DNA from 3 places in the Anoxybacillus eryuanensis genome. Region 2 is predicted to be linked to each of the others. Evidence: riboswitches for the same ligand, from Rfam matches in the RefSeq annotation. Region 2 holds a riboswitch; each other region holds the start of a gene.
The links. A riboswitch is a leader RNA that binds a small molecule or an ion and turns the genes downstream of it on or off. The one in region 2 is predicted to bind S-adenosylmethionine.
Positions count from the first base shown of each region.

Region 1: it holds a riboswitch for S-adenosylmethionine, as region 2 does, so the genes downstream of both, HNQ84_RS11875 (methionine ABC transporter ATP-binding protein) here and HNQ84_RS01605 (methionine biosynthesis PLP-dependent protein) in region 2, are expected to answer to the same signal.
Region 3: it holds a riboswitch for S-adenosylmethionine, as region 2 does, so the genes downstream of both, metK (methionine adenosyltransferase) here and HNQ84_RS01605 (methionine biosynthesis PLP-dependent protein) in region 2, are expected to answer to the same signal.

Region 1 is NZ_JBPODS010000013.1:46,964-50,247, reverse strand. Features, by position in the region: gene HNQ84_RS11885 (response regulator transcription factor) at 1-334, opposite strand, end outside; gene HNQ84_RS11880 (hypothetical protein) at 684-1,157, shown strand; SAM riboswitch class I at 1,461-1,566, shown strand; gene HNQ84_RS11875 (methionine ABC transporter ATP-binding protein) at 1,642-2,670, shown strand; gene HNQ84_RS11870 (methionine ABC transporter permease) at 2,660-3,284, shown strand, end outside.
Region 2 is NZ_JBPODS010000001.1:311,391-314,674, reverse strand. Features, by position in the region: gene HNQ84_RS01615 (cupin domain-containing protein) at 1-470, shown strand, start outside; gene HNQ84_RS01610 (Rpn family recombination-promoting nuclease/putative transposase) at 610-1,485, shown strand; SAM riboswitch class I at 1,597-1,704, shown strand; gene HNQ84_RS01605 (methionine biosynthesis PLP-dependent protein) at 1,777-2,880, shown strand; gene metC (cystathionine beta-lyase) at 2,884-3,284, shown strand, end outside.
Region 3 is NZ_JBPODS010000014.1:27,142-30,425, forward strand. Features, by position in the region: gene asnB (asparagine synthase (glutamine-hydrolyzing)) at 1-694, opposite strand, end outside; gene metK (methionine adenosyltransferase) at 756-1,961, opposite strand; SAM riboswitch class I at 2,083-2,191, opposite strand; gene pckA (phosphoenolpyruvate carboxykinase (ATP)) at 2,366-3,284, shown strand, end outside.

The sequences.
Region 1 (3,284 bases), on a different contig from region 2:
GTGCCAAATGAGTAGAAACTTTTTCTTTTGATAATATCACGGATACACCTGCTTCATATGCACATAGAGCGAATGGTGGATAGTTGCATAGCGTAATGACATTTATCATAGGGTGTGTTTTCTTCGCACTTTTTATCCAGTCCAATACTTTTATTATGTGCATGTGCATATTTATCACAATGACATCTGGTACATGTATATGTATGAGAGTCTCTAGTGAATCAATACAAGAAATAGAACCGACAATAGTTATTCCTCTCTCTTCTTCTAATAATTTTTCCAAACCAAGCAAATAGACAGGATCGGAATCAACAAGCAATGTACGAATAGTCATGCGATTTCCCTCTCTACTCTTTTCCTAAATTCTACTTCATTTAATAAACTTTGTCATTTATTTTGAAGAAAATGGCGGATTTTCGCCAAAAAATTGGCGGAAAATACTGATTTTTTTTTTTTTTATTCTTGATAAATTGAAAATAGCTGATCAGCTATTTTTTGAAGTTAGGAGGAGCATAAGCAATGTATAAGTTAAAATAAAGAACTTCCGATTTTTATCTAAAACAGGCTAACATAGCATATCTCGGATGAGTAATCAATTAAATAAGAATTAAGATCTCTAAAATCCACGGTACTGATGTTCAACTAGCATTATGAGTAAATATACGATGTGAGGAGAAAAAGTAATGAAAATTAAATTTAAAAATTTGGTTTTAGCTACTACCCTAGCATTTGCTTTTACCCTGTCATTAGAGGGTTTTTTTGGATCGTTAATTACAACTGAAGCTAGTACTCTCCAGAAGCAAGTATATAAAGAGGGGAATGTAACAATTACAGTTACTCCTACAGTAGGGAGTTCAATAGCCAATTTAAGCAATTCAAAGTCAAAAATTACCCCACTTGATACTATCGTTCGAGGAAATAAAAAGACGAAAACAGTTCAGAGTATGTATGGTACGGTCACAATGACAGTTACTTATGATCGAAATCTAACAACTAAGACTTCTACGATTACGGGGATTTATTCTTTAGAAAACACCGACTCTTACTTGAAATTAGTTGATAAATGGTATACTTCCAGTGTTGCACAAGCCGACTACTATGACTCATTTCATAAAGTTTATGTAACGATTAGAATTACAAAAGAAGAATGTGATTAATGTATTCACTCAGCCTGTAGCTATATAGATACAATCGAAAAGTTTACCCTCATTTTTTTGGACTGAAGGGGCTGATCGAAAACGTATTAGTGTTTTGGATCAGCCCTTTACTCTTTCGCGTAAGCGGTTGTTGCTCGGTCGCCCGACATTAGCAATATAATGATTTCTTATATTGAAGTCAAAAAATGAAGTCAAAAAATTTTTTATTGACATCGTCCTTCTTTCGATGATATACTCACATTCGTAGTTCAGCATCATTCTTGAATACATTAAAACGTTAACTGAATAAAGCGTTTAAAAGAGCTCTTATCAAGAGAGGTGGAGGGATGTGCCCGATGAAACCCGGCAACCGTCAGCGCTGCTGAAATGGTGCCAATTCACACAAAGCGTTTGCTTTGAGAGATAAGAGACAGAATGGACGATTCGCGCCTTTCTGTTCTCTTGAGCAGAAAGGCTTTTTTCATGGAAGGAAGGTGACAGCAACGTGATCACATTATCGAATGTAACAAAAGTGTACAAAGCAGCAAGTGGGAATGTAACGGCAGTCGATCATGTAAACTTGCATATCGAACAAGGAGAAATTTTCGGCATCATCGGTTATAGTGGGGCAGGGAAAAGTTCCCTCATTCGATTGTTAAATGGACTAGAAAAGCCGACAAGTGGTGAAGTCATTGTCGATGGAAAAGATATGGGGAAAATTAGCGGAAAGCAGTTGCGTCAAGCGCGCCAACAAATCGGGATGATTTTCCAACATTTTAATTTACTTTGGTCGCGAACGGTGCGTGAAAACATTGCTTTTCCGTTAGAAATTGCAGGCGTGCCGAAAGAAGAACGAATGAAACGCGTCGATGAACTCGTTCAACTTGTCGGTTTGCAAGGGAGAGAACATGCGTATCCGTCACAACTGAGCGGAGGACAAAAGCAGCGCGTCGGCATTGCGCGCGCATTAGCGAACAACCCGAAAGTGTTATTATGTGATGAAGCAACGTCGGCGCTTGATCCACAAACGACCGATTCAATTTTAGATTTGCTTGTTGATATTAACAAACGCCTCGGCTTAACGATCGTATTAATTACACACGAAATGCACGTTATTCGTAAAATTTGTGATCGTGTAGCGGTAATGGAAAACGGAAAAATTGTCGAAATGGGCGAAGTGCTTCACGTGTTCCGTAAGCCAGAACAACCGATTACGAAACGATTTGTTCAGCAAGTCACAGAGCCGGAGGAAACAAAAGAAGCGATGTTGCATCTTCTTGAACGTTATCCGAACGGGAAAGTCGTTCAACTTACGTTTGTCGGCGAAGCGGCTGAGCAGCCGCTCATTACACAACTTATTCGCCAATTCGATTTGAATATAAATATTTTACAAGGGAAAATTTCACAAACGCATCACGGTTCATACGGGGTGTTGTTCATTCACTTAGATGGTGCGAATGAAGAAATTGAGCGAGCGCTCGCTTTTATTCGCCAGCAAGAAGTTGAAGTGGAGGTGTTGGCGAATGTCCAATGAACTATTTCCGAATGTCGTTTGGGAAAAAATATGGGCGGCAACGATGGAAACGTTGTATATGACCGCTATTTCTGTTGTAGCAACATTTGTGCTCGGTATTTTACTTGGGTTGTTGTTGTTTCTAACGTCTAAGGGAAACATATGGGAAAATCGTTTGATTAACGGTGTGATCGCATCGTTCGTCAATATTTTCCGTTCCATCCCGTTCATTATTTTAATTATTTTGCTCATTCCGTTTACAAAGCTCGTTGTCGGCACGATTCTTGGAGCGAATGCTGCGCTACCAGCGCTTATTATTGGTGCTGCACCGTTTTATGCACGCATGGTTGAAATTGCGCTTCGTGAAATTGATAAAGGTGTCATTGAAGCGGCAAAAGCGATGGGAGCGACGACGACAACAATCATTTGGAAAGTGCTTCTTCCAGAAGCGCTCCCTGCCCTTGTATCTGGGATTACGGTAACAGCGATCGCGCTCGTTGGTTACACAGCGATGGCAGGAGTTGTTGGTGCTGGGGGGCTTGGAAACTTAGCGTATTTAGAAGGATTTCAACGCAACAATAACGACGTCACGTTTGTTGCGACAGTGCTCATTTTAATCATCGTCTTTATTATTC
Region 2 (3,284 bases):
ACTATCCGACTTATGTGTATGTGCCGATGTATCCGTATCCGATGTATCCGCTTCCGCGAGAAAACACGAAAGATTACGGACCGAACCCGTTTGTTGTCCAAATGGAAGACGCGACGAAACGAAACGACATGTTTCGTACGACGTTATGGACAGGACCGCATTTACAAGTGACGTTAATGAGCCTTCGTGTCGGGGAAGATATTGGTGTAGAAATTCATCGCGGTGTCGATCAATTTTTACGTATTGAACAAGGCGAAGGCATCGTACGGATGGGGAAGAGGAAAAATGAATGGACGTTTGAACGACGAGTCAGCGATGGCTTTGCCATTTTTGTGCCTGCCGGAACGTGGCATAATGTAATCAACACCGGAAATATTCCGCTCAAGCTATATTCTATTTATGCGCCGCCACAACATCCTGCTGGAACCGTCCATCCAACAAAAGCCGATGCGCTTGCGGCTGAACGATGAAAGACTTGGGGGGAGATCCTCAAGTCTTTTTGAATGCATGAAAATTTAAGTGTAGCTTTTTGATGCACTTCAATGATGCAGGAAAATGATCGATGTTGTCGAATAAAAACGTCGAAATAACTGTATGCGAGGTGAATGTATGTCTATTGACCACGACCGTTTGTTTAAACAGTTAATTCAGACGTTTTTTGAGGAGTTTATCGTTCTCTTTTTCCCGACGATGCATGAGCATATCGACTTTCGCCACGTATCGTTTTTGTCGGAGGAGCTATTTACCGATGTAGTGGCAGGGGAGAAATATCGCGTTGATTTGCTTGTGGAAACGAAACTGAGAGGGGAGGATAGCTTAATTATCGTTCATATCGAAAATCAAAGCTACGTCCAACCATCGTTTCCTGAACGAATGTTTATTTACTTTAGCCGCTTGTTTGAGAAATACCGTAAACATATCGTACCGATTGCCGTCTTTAGCTACGACACGATCCGCGATGAACCATCGACATTTACCCTCCAATTTCCGTTTGGTCATGTTCTCGACTTTCATTTTTTCACTGTGGAACTTCGTAAACAAAACTGGCGCGACTACATCCGCCAAGATAACCCGATCGCCGCTGCACTGCTCAGTAAAATGGGGTATACTGAAAGTGAACGAGTAGAATTGAAAAAGCAATTTTTACGCATGCTTGTGCGGATGGAATTAGACGAAGCGAAACAACGGTTGCTGTTTGGCTTTTTTGAAACATATGTAAAACTATCAGATGAAGAAGAACGAAAACTGCGAAGCGAGGTGAATGAAATGGAGACAAAGGAAAAAGAACAAGTGTTGGAACTCATGATTTCGTATGAACAAAAGGCGTTAGAAAAGGGAAGAGAAGAAGGAGTGAAGCAAGGAATAAAACAAGGTATGAAACATCTTATACAAACGATGGCGAGAAAAGGAATGAGCGTCAAAGATATTGCGAACGTTACCGATCTTTCCGAAGAAAAAGTGCGTGAGTTGTTAGAAAAGGAATGAGTCTCCCTCGATGTACAGCAAGTTTGTCATGTTTAGACGATAAAAAACAGTTGCAATTTTTTTGGAAATACGGTACATTAATTAAAAATCAGAAAATTCAATACTTGTGCATTCTTATCGAGAGAAGGGGAGGGACTGGCCCGATGAACCTTCAGCAACCAGCCGAAAACGGTCAGGTGCTAAATCCAGCGAATTGGTGTTCAATTCGGAAGATAAGAAGAAGTCGTTGTCTATGGACAAAAAGCCTTCTTCTTAGAAGGCTTTTTATTTTTTCGGAAAGGGAGAGAGGGCATGAGTCATATCGAAACGGTATTAGCGCAAATCGGCAATCGAAGCGAAACGACGACAGGAACGGTCAACCCGCCTGTGTATTTTTCAACAGCATATCGTCATGAAGGGATCGGACAATCGACAGGGTACGATTACATTCGGACAGGAAACCCGACGAGACGTATTGTCGAAGAAGCGATCGCCGAGCTAGAAGAAGGGGATCAAGGCTTCGCATGTAGCTCGGGGATGGCTGCCATTCAAACGTTGTTTGCGTTGTTTGAAAGCGGCGATCATTTTCTCGTTTCCGCGGATTTATATGGTGGAACGTATCGACTATTTGAAAAAGGGTGGAAGAAATACGGGCTGTCGTTTACATACGTCGATTTTCGCGATCTCGATGCGGTGAAGGCACATGTGACGGACAAAACGAAAGGGATTTTTTTAGAGACGCCGACAAATCCGCTCATGCAAGAAGCGGACATTGAAGCGGTGGCAGCGTTTGCGAAACAACATCATCTCCTTCTCATTGTCGATAATACATTTTACACACCTATGTTACAAAAGCCATTAACAAAAGGAGCAGACATCGTCATTCATAGCGCGACGAAATATTTAGGCGGGCATAACGATGTGCTTGCTGGGCTCATTGTCGCAAAAGGAAAAGCGTTGTGCGAGCAATTGGCAATGTATCATAACGCGATCGGTGCGGTGTTGTCGCCGTTTGATTCATGGTTGTTAATTCGCGGCATGAAAACGCTCGCGCTTCGCATGCGCCAACATGAACAAAACGCAAAAGCGATTTATGAATTTTTAGCGCAACATGAAGACGTGACCGATGTGCTTTATCCGGGAAAAGGAGGCATGTTGTCGTTTCGCGTGGGCGACGAACGGTGGGTGAATACCTTTTTACGAAGCTTAAAGCTTATTACGTTTGCGGAAAGTTTAGGCGGTGTCGAAAGTTTTATTACGTATCCAGCGACGCAAACGCATATGGATATTCCAGAAGACGTTCGTATCGCCAACGGGGTATGTAATCGACTGTTGCGTTTTTCGGTCGGTATCGAACATGTTGACGATTTAATTGCTGATTTAACACAAGCGTTTCAACGCATGAAAGAGGTGTAGAGGATGGATGTGCAAACGCAACTCGTTCATAATAAATGGCAAATTGATGCGCAAACGGGCGCGGTGAGCGTCCCGATTCATCATGCGTCAACGTTTCATCAGTTTGATTTTGATACGTTCGGAAAGTACGATTATAGCCGTTCGGGCAATCCGACGCGCGAGGCGTTAGAAGAAACGATTGCAGAACTAGAGGGGGGCGTCAGTGGCTTTGCGTTCGCCTCCGGCATGGCGGCGATTTCTACGGCATTTTTATTGTTGTCGAAAGGTGATCATGTGCTCGTTACTGATGACGTATATGGCGGAACGTATCGCATCATCACCGATGTATTAAGCCGATTTGGCATTGAACATACGTTTGTCGATATGACCGATTTAGATGCGGTAGCGCGCCACATTCGTCCGAA
Region 3 (3,284 bases), on a different contig from region 2:
ATTGATGGATCGGCGTAAATGTTGGGGTAAAATAACGAACAAACATCGGTTGCTCGCCAATTTTTTTCTTGATATAATGCCCAGGCTTCAGTCTAAAAATATTTGCTGTCATTGTAAGTGGCTCTGGCACATATTGAAACGTTAAATAATGATGGAGTGCTTCTCTGTTGATATCTCCATCAATTGCTAATAAGAGGCTTTTCTTTTCCGAAGCAACGAGAAGACGATCATCTTCAATCGTATAAAAAAATGGCTTAATACCAAACGGATCGCGTGCAGCAAATACTATTTTTTCTTCTTTATCCCAAATGACGAAAGCAAACATACCGCGCAATTGCTGAACACAAGCCTCTTTTGTTTCAGCATATAACGCTAAAATAACTTCTGTATCTGAATGTGTCGTAAATTTATATCCTTTTTGCTCAAGTTGCTCGCGCAATTCAATATAGTTGTAGATTTCTCCATTAAAAATAATCCAATATCGATCATTTTCATAGGAAAGCGGCTGATGACCTGCCTCTAAATCAATAATGCTCAGACGACGAAAAGCAAAATGCACATGCTCATCGAAAAAATATCCTTCGTCATCTGGTCCACGATGAATAATCGCATCATTCATCTGACGAAACGTCTGTTTCCATTCACCGCATATTTGATTTGGTTGATCATATATAACCCCAACAAAGCCACACATGTTTTCACCCCGTTTCACTAACAAATAGAGAGAGCTACATGACGTAACTCTCTCCCTTTTCTTACTTCGCTAACTGTAACGCTTGTTGTTTTAATGCTTCTGCTTTATCAGTACGCTCCCAAGGAAGATCAATATCTGTGCGACCAAAGTGACCGTAAGCAGCTGTTTGTTTGTAAATTGGACGGCGAAGATCAAGCATTTTGATGATGCCTGCTGGGCGAAGGTCAAAATTGTTGCGCACCACTTCAATTAATACATCTTCAGATACTTTACCTGTGCCGAACGTATCAATGGAAATTGATACTGGTTGCGCCACACCGATCGCATACGCTAACTGCACTTCACATTTATCTGCAAGACCTGCTGCAACGATGTTTTTCGCTACGTAACGAGCGGCATATGCTGCCGAACGGTCTACTTTCGTTGGGTCTTTTCCTGAGAATGCTCCACCACCGTGACGAGCATAACCACCGTACGTGTCAACGATAATTTTGCGTCCTGTTAACCCTGCATCACCTTGTGGGCCGCCGATCACGAAACGACCTGTTGGGTTAATGAAATATTTTGTGTTTTCATCGATCAACTCCGCTGGAACAACAGGTTGAATGACATGCTCTTTAATGTTGCGTACAATTTGATCTTGTGTAATTTCTGGATGATGTTGTGTAGAAACAACGATCGTATCGATACGTACAGGTTTGCCGTTTTCATCATACTCCACTGTCACTTGCGTTTTTCCGTCTGGACGTAAATAAGGTAAGATATCTTCTTTCCGCACTTCAGCTAGACGGCGCGCAAGTTTATGTGCGAGCGAAATTGGAAGCGGCATAAGCTCTTTCGTTTCGTTGCACGCGAAGCCAAACATTAATCCTTGGTCACCTGCACCGATCGCCTCGATTTCTTCATCTGTCATTTGCCCTTCACGAGCTTCTAACGCTTTGTCAACACCCATCGCAATATCTGGAGATTGCTCATCAATTGATGTTAATACAGCGCACGTATCTGCATCAAAGCCGTATTTTGCGCGCGTATAGCCAATTTCACGAATCGTTTCACGGACAATTTTCGGAATATCTACATATGTAGATGTTGTAATTTCCCCGCTCACTAAAACAAGCCCTGTTGTTACGCTCGTTTCACACGCAACACGCGCATTTGGATCATTCGCTAAAATCGCATCTAAAATCGCATCGGAAATTTGGTCACAAATTTTATCCGGATGCCCTTCCGTTACAGATTCAGACGTAAACAGACGACGTTTAGGCATTCAAACATTCCTCCTCAATAATAATGACAAATGATACGGTACTCATCCCTCTTATTATGGTCTATCGTGAAAAAAACCTTTCCTTCAGAGGAAAGGTTTTTGCATTTGTCTGCGCCTTTCACTCTTATCGTTCAAGGGCGTTCCCTTGCCACAGGTTAGCACCTTTTCACATACGTGACGGTTGCTGGGTTTCATCGGGCCTGTCTCCCTCCACCAACTCGGGATAAGAGTATCCGTTCATCTCAGCATCATATCACATATATCATCAGCGAGTCAACGTTTTTTCTACTGTAATGATTTTGAAAATAAATTCAAGAAAAATACACGAATTAGTATGGACTATTTATTAAAATGTGTTATACTTTTTACATAAAGATAAATCAAACAAAGGTAGGTTTTGTCCAATGAATTCCATTGAACTGACAAACAAATTATCGACACTCTTACAAAGGGATGGGGTTTTTCATAACTTATCTGTACCACGACTAGTAGAGAAGGTATTAACTCGGAAAGAAGGCATTCTTACTTTATCAGGAGCGATTTGTGCAACAACAGGAAAATATACAGGTCGCTCCCCGAAAGATAAATATATTGTCGAAGAGCCATCCGTGAAACATAAAATTGATTGGGGAACTGTCAATCAGCCAATTTCTGAAGAAGTATTTGATAAACTTTACAACAAAGTAATCGACTACTTAATGACAAAAGAAGAATTGTTTGTATTTAATGGCTTCGCAGGCGCTGATCCAGCTTATCGTTTGCCGATTCAAGTTGTCAACGAATTTGCTTGGCATAACTTATTCGCCCATCAGTTGTTCATTCGTCCAACAACGGAAGAATTACAAGCGCATGAGCCACAATTTACAGTCATTTCTGCTCCAACATTTAAAGCCGATCCAGCCGTTGACGGCACGCGTTCAGAAACGTTTATTATCATCTCGTTTGAACGTCGCACTGTGCTAATTGGTGGAACAGAATATGCAGGTGAAATGAAAAAATCAATTTTCTCCGTCATGAACTTCTTATTGCCAGAGCAAGGAATCTTCCCGATGCACTGCTCAGCAAACGTAGGTCAAGAAGGCGATGTCGCGCTCTTTTTTGGTTTATCAGGGACAGGGAAAACGACGCTTTCTGCTGATCCAAACCGTCGCTTAATTGGCGATGACGAGCACGGTTGGTCAAACAACGGTGTCTTTAATATTGAAGGCGGATGTTATGCCAAGTGCATTAACTTATCACGTGAAAAAGAGCCACAAATTTTTGACGCGATTCGCTTCGGCTCGGTATTAGAAAACGTCATGATTGACCCAGATACGCGCATAC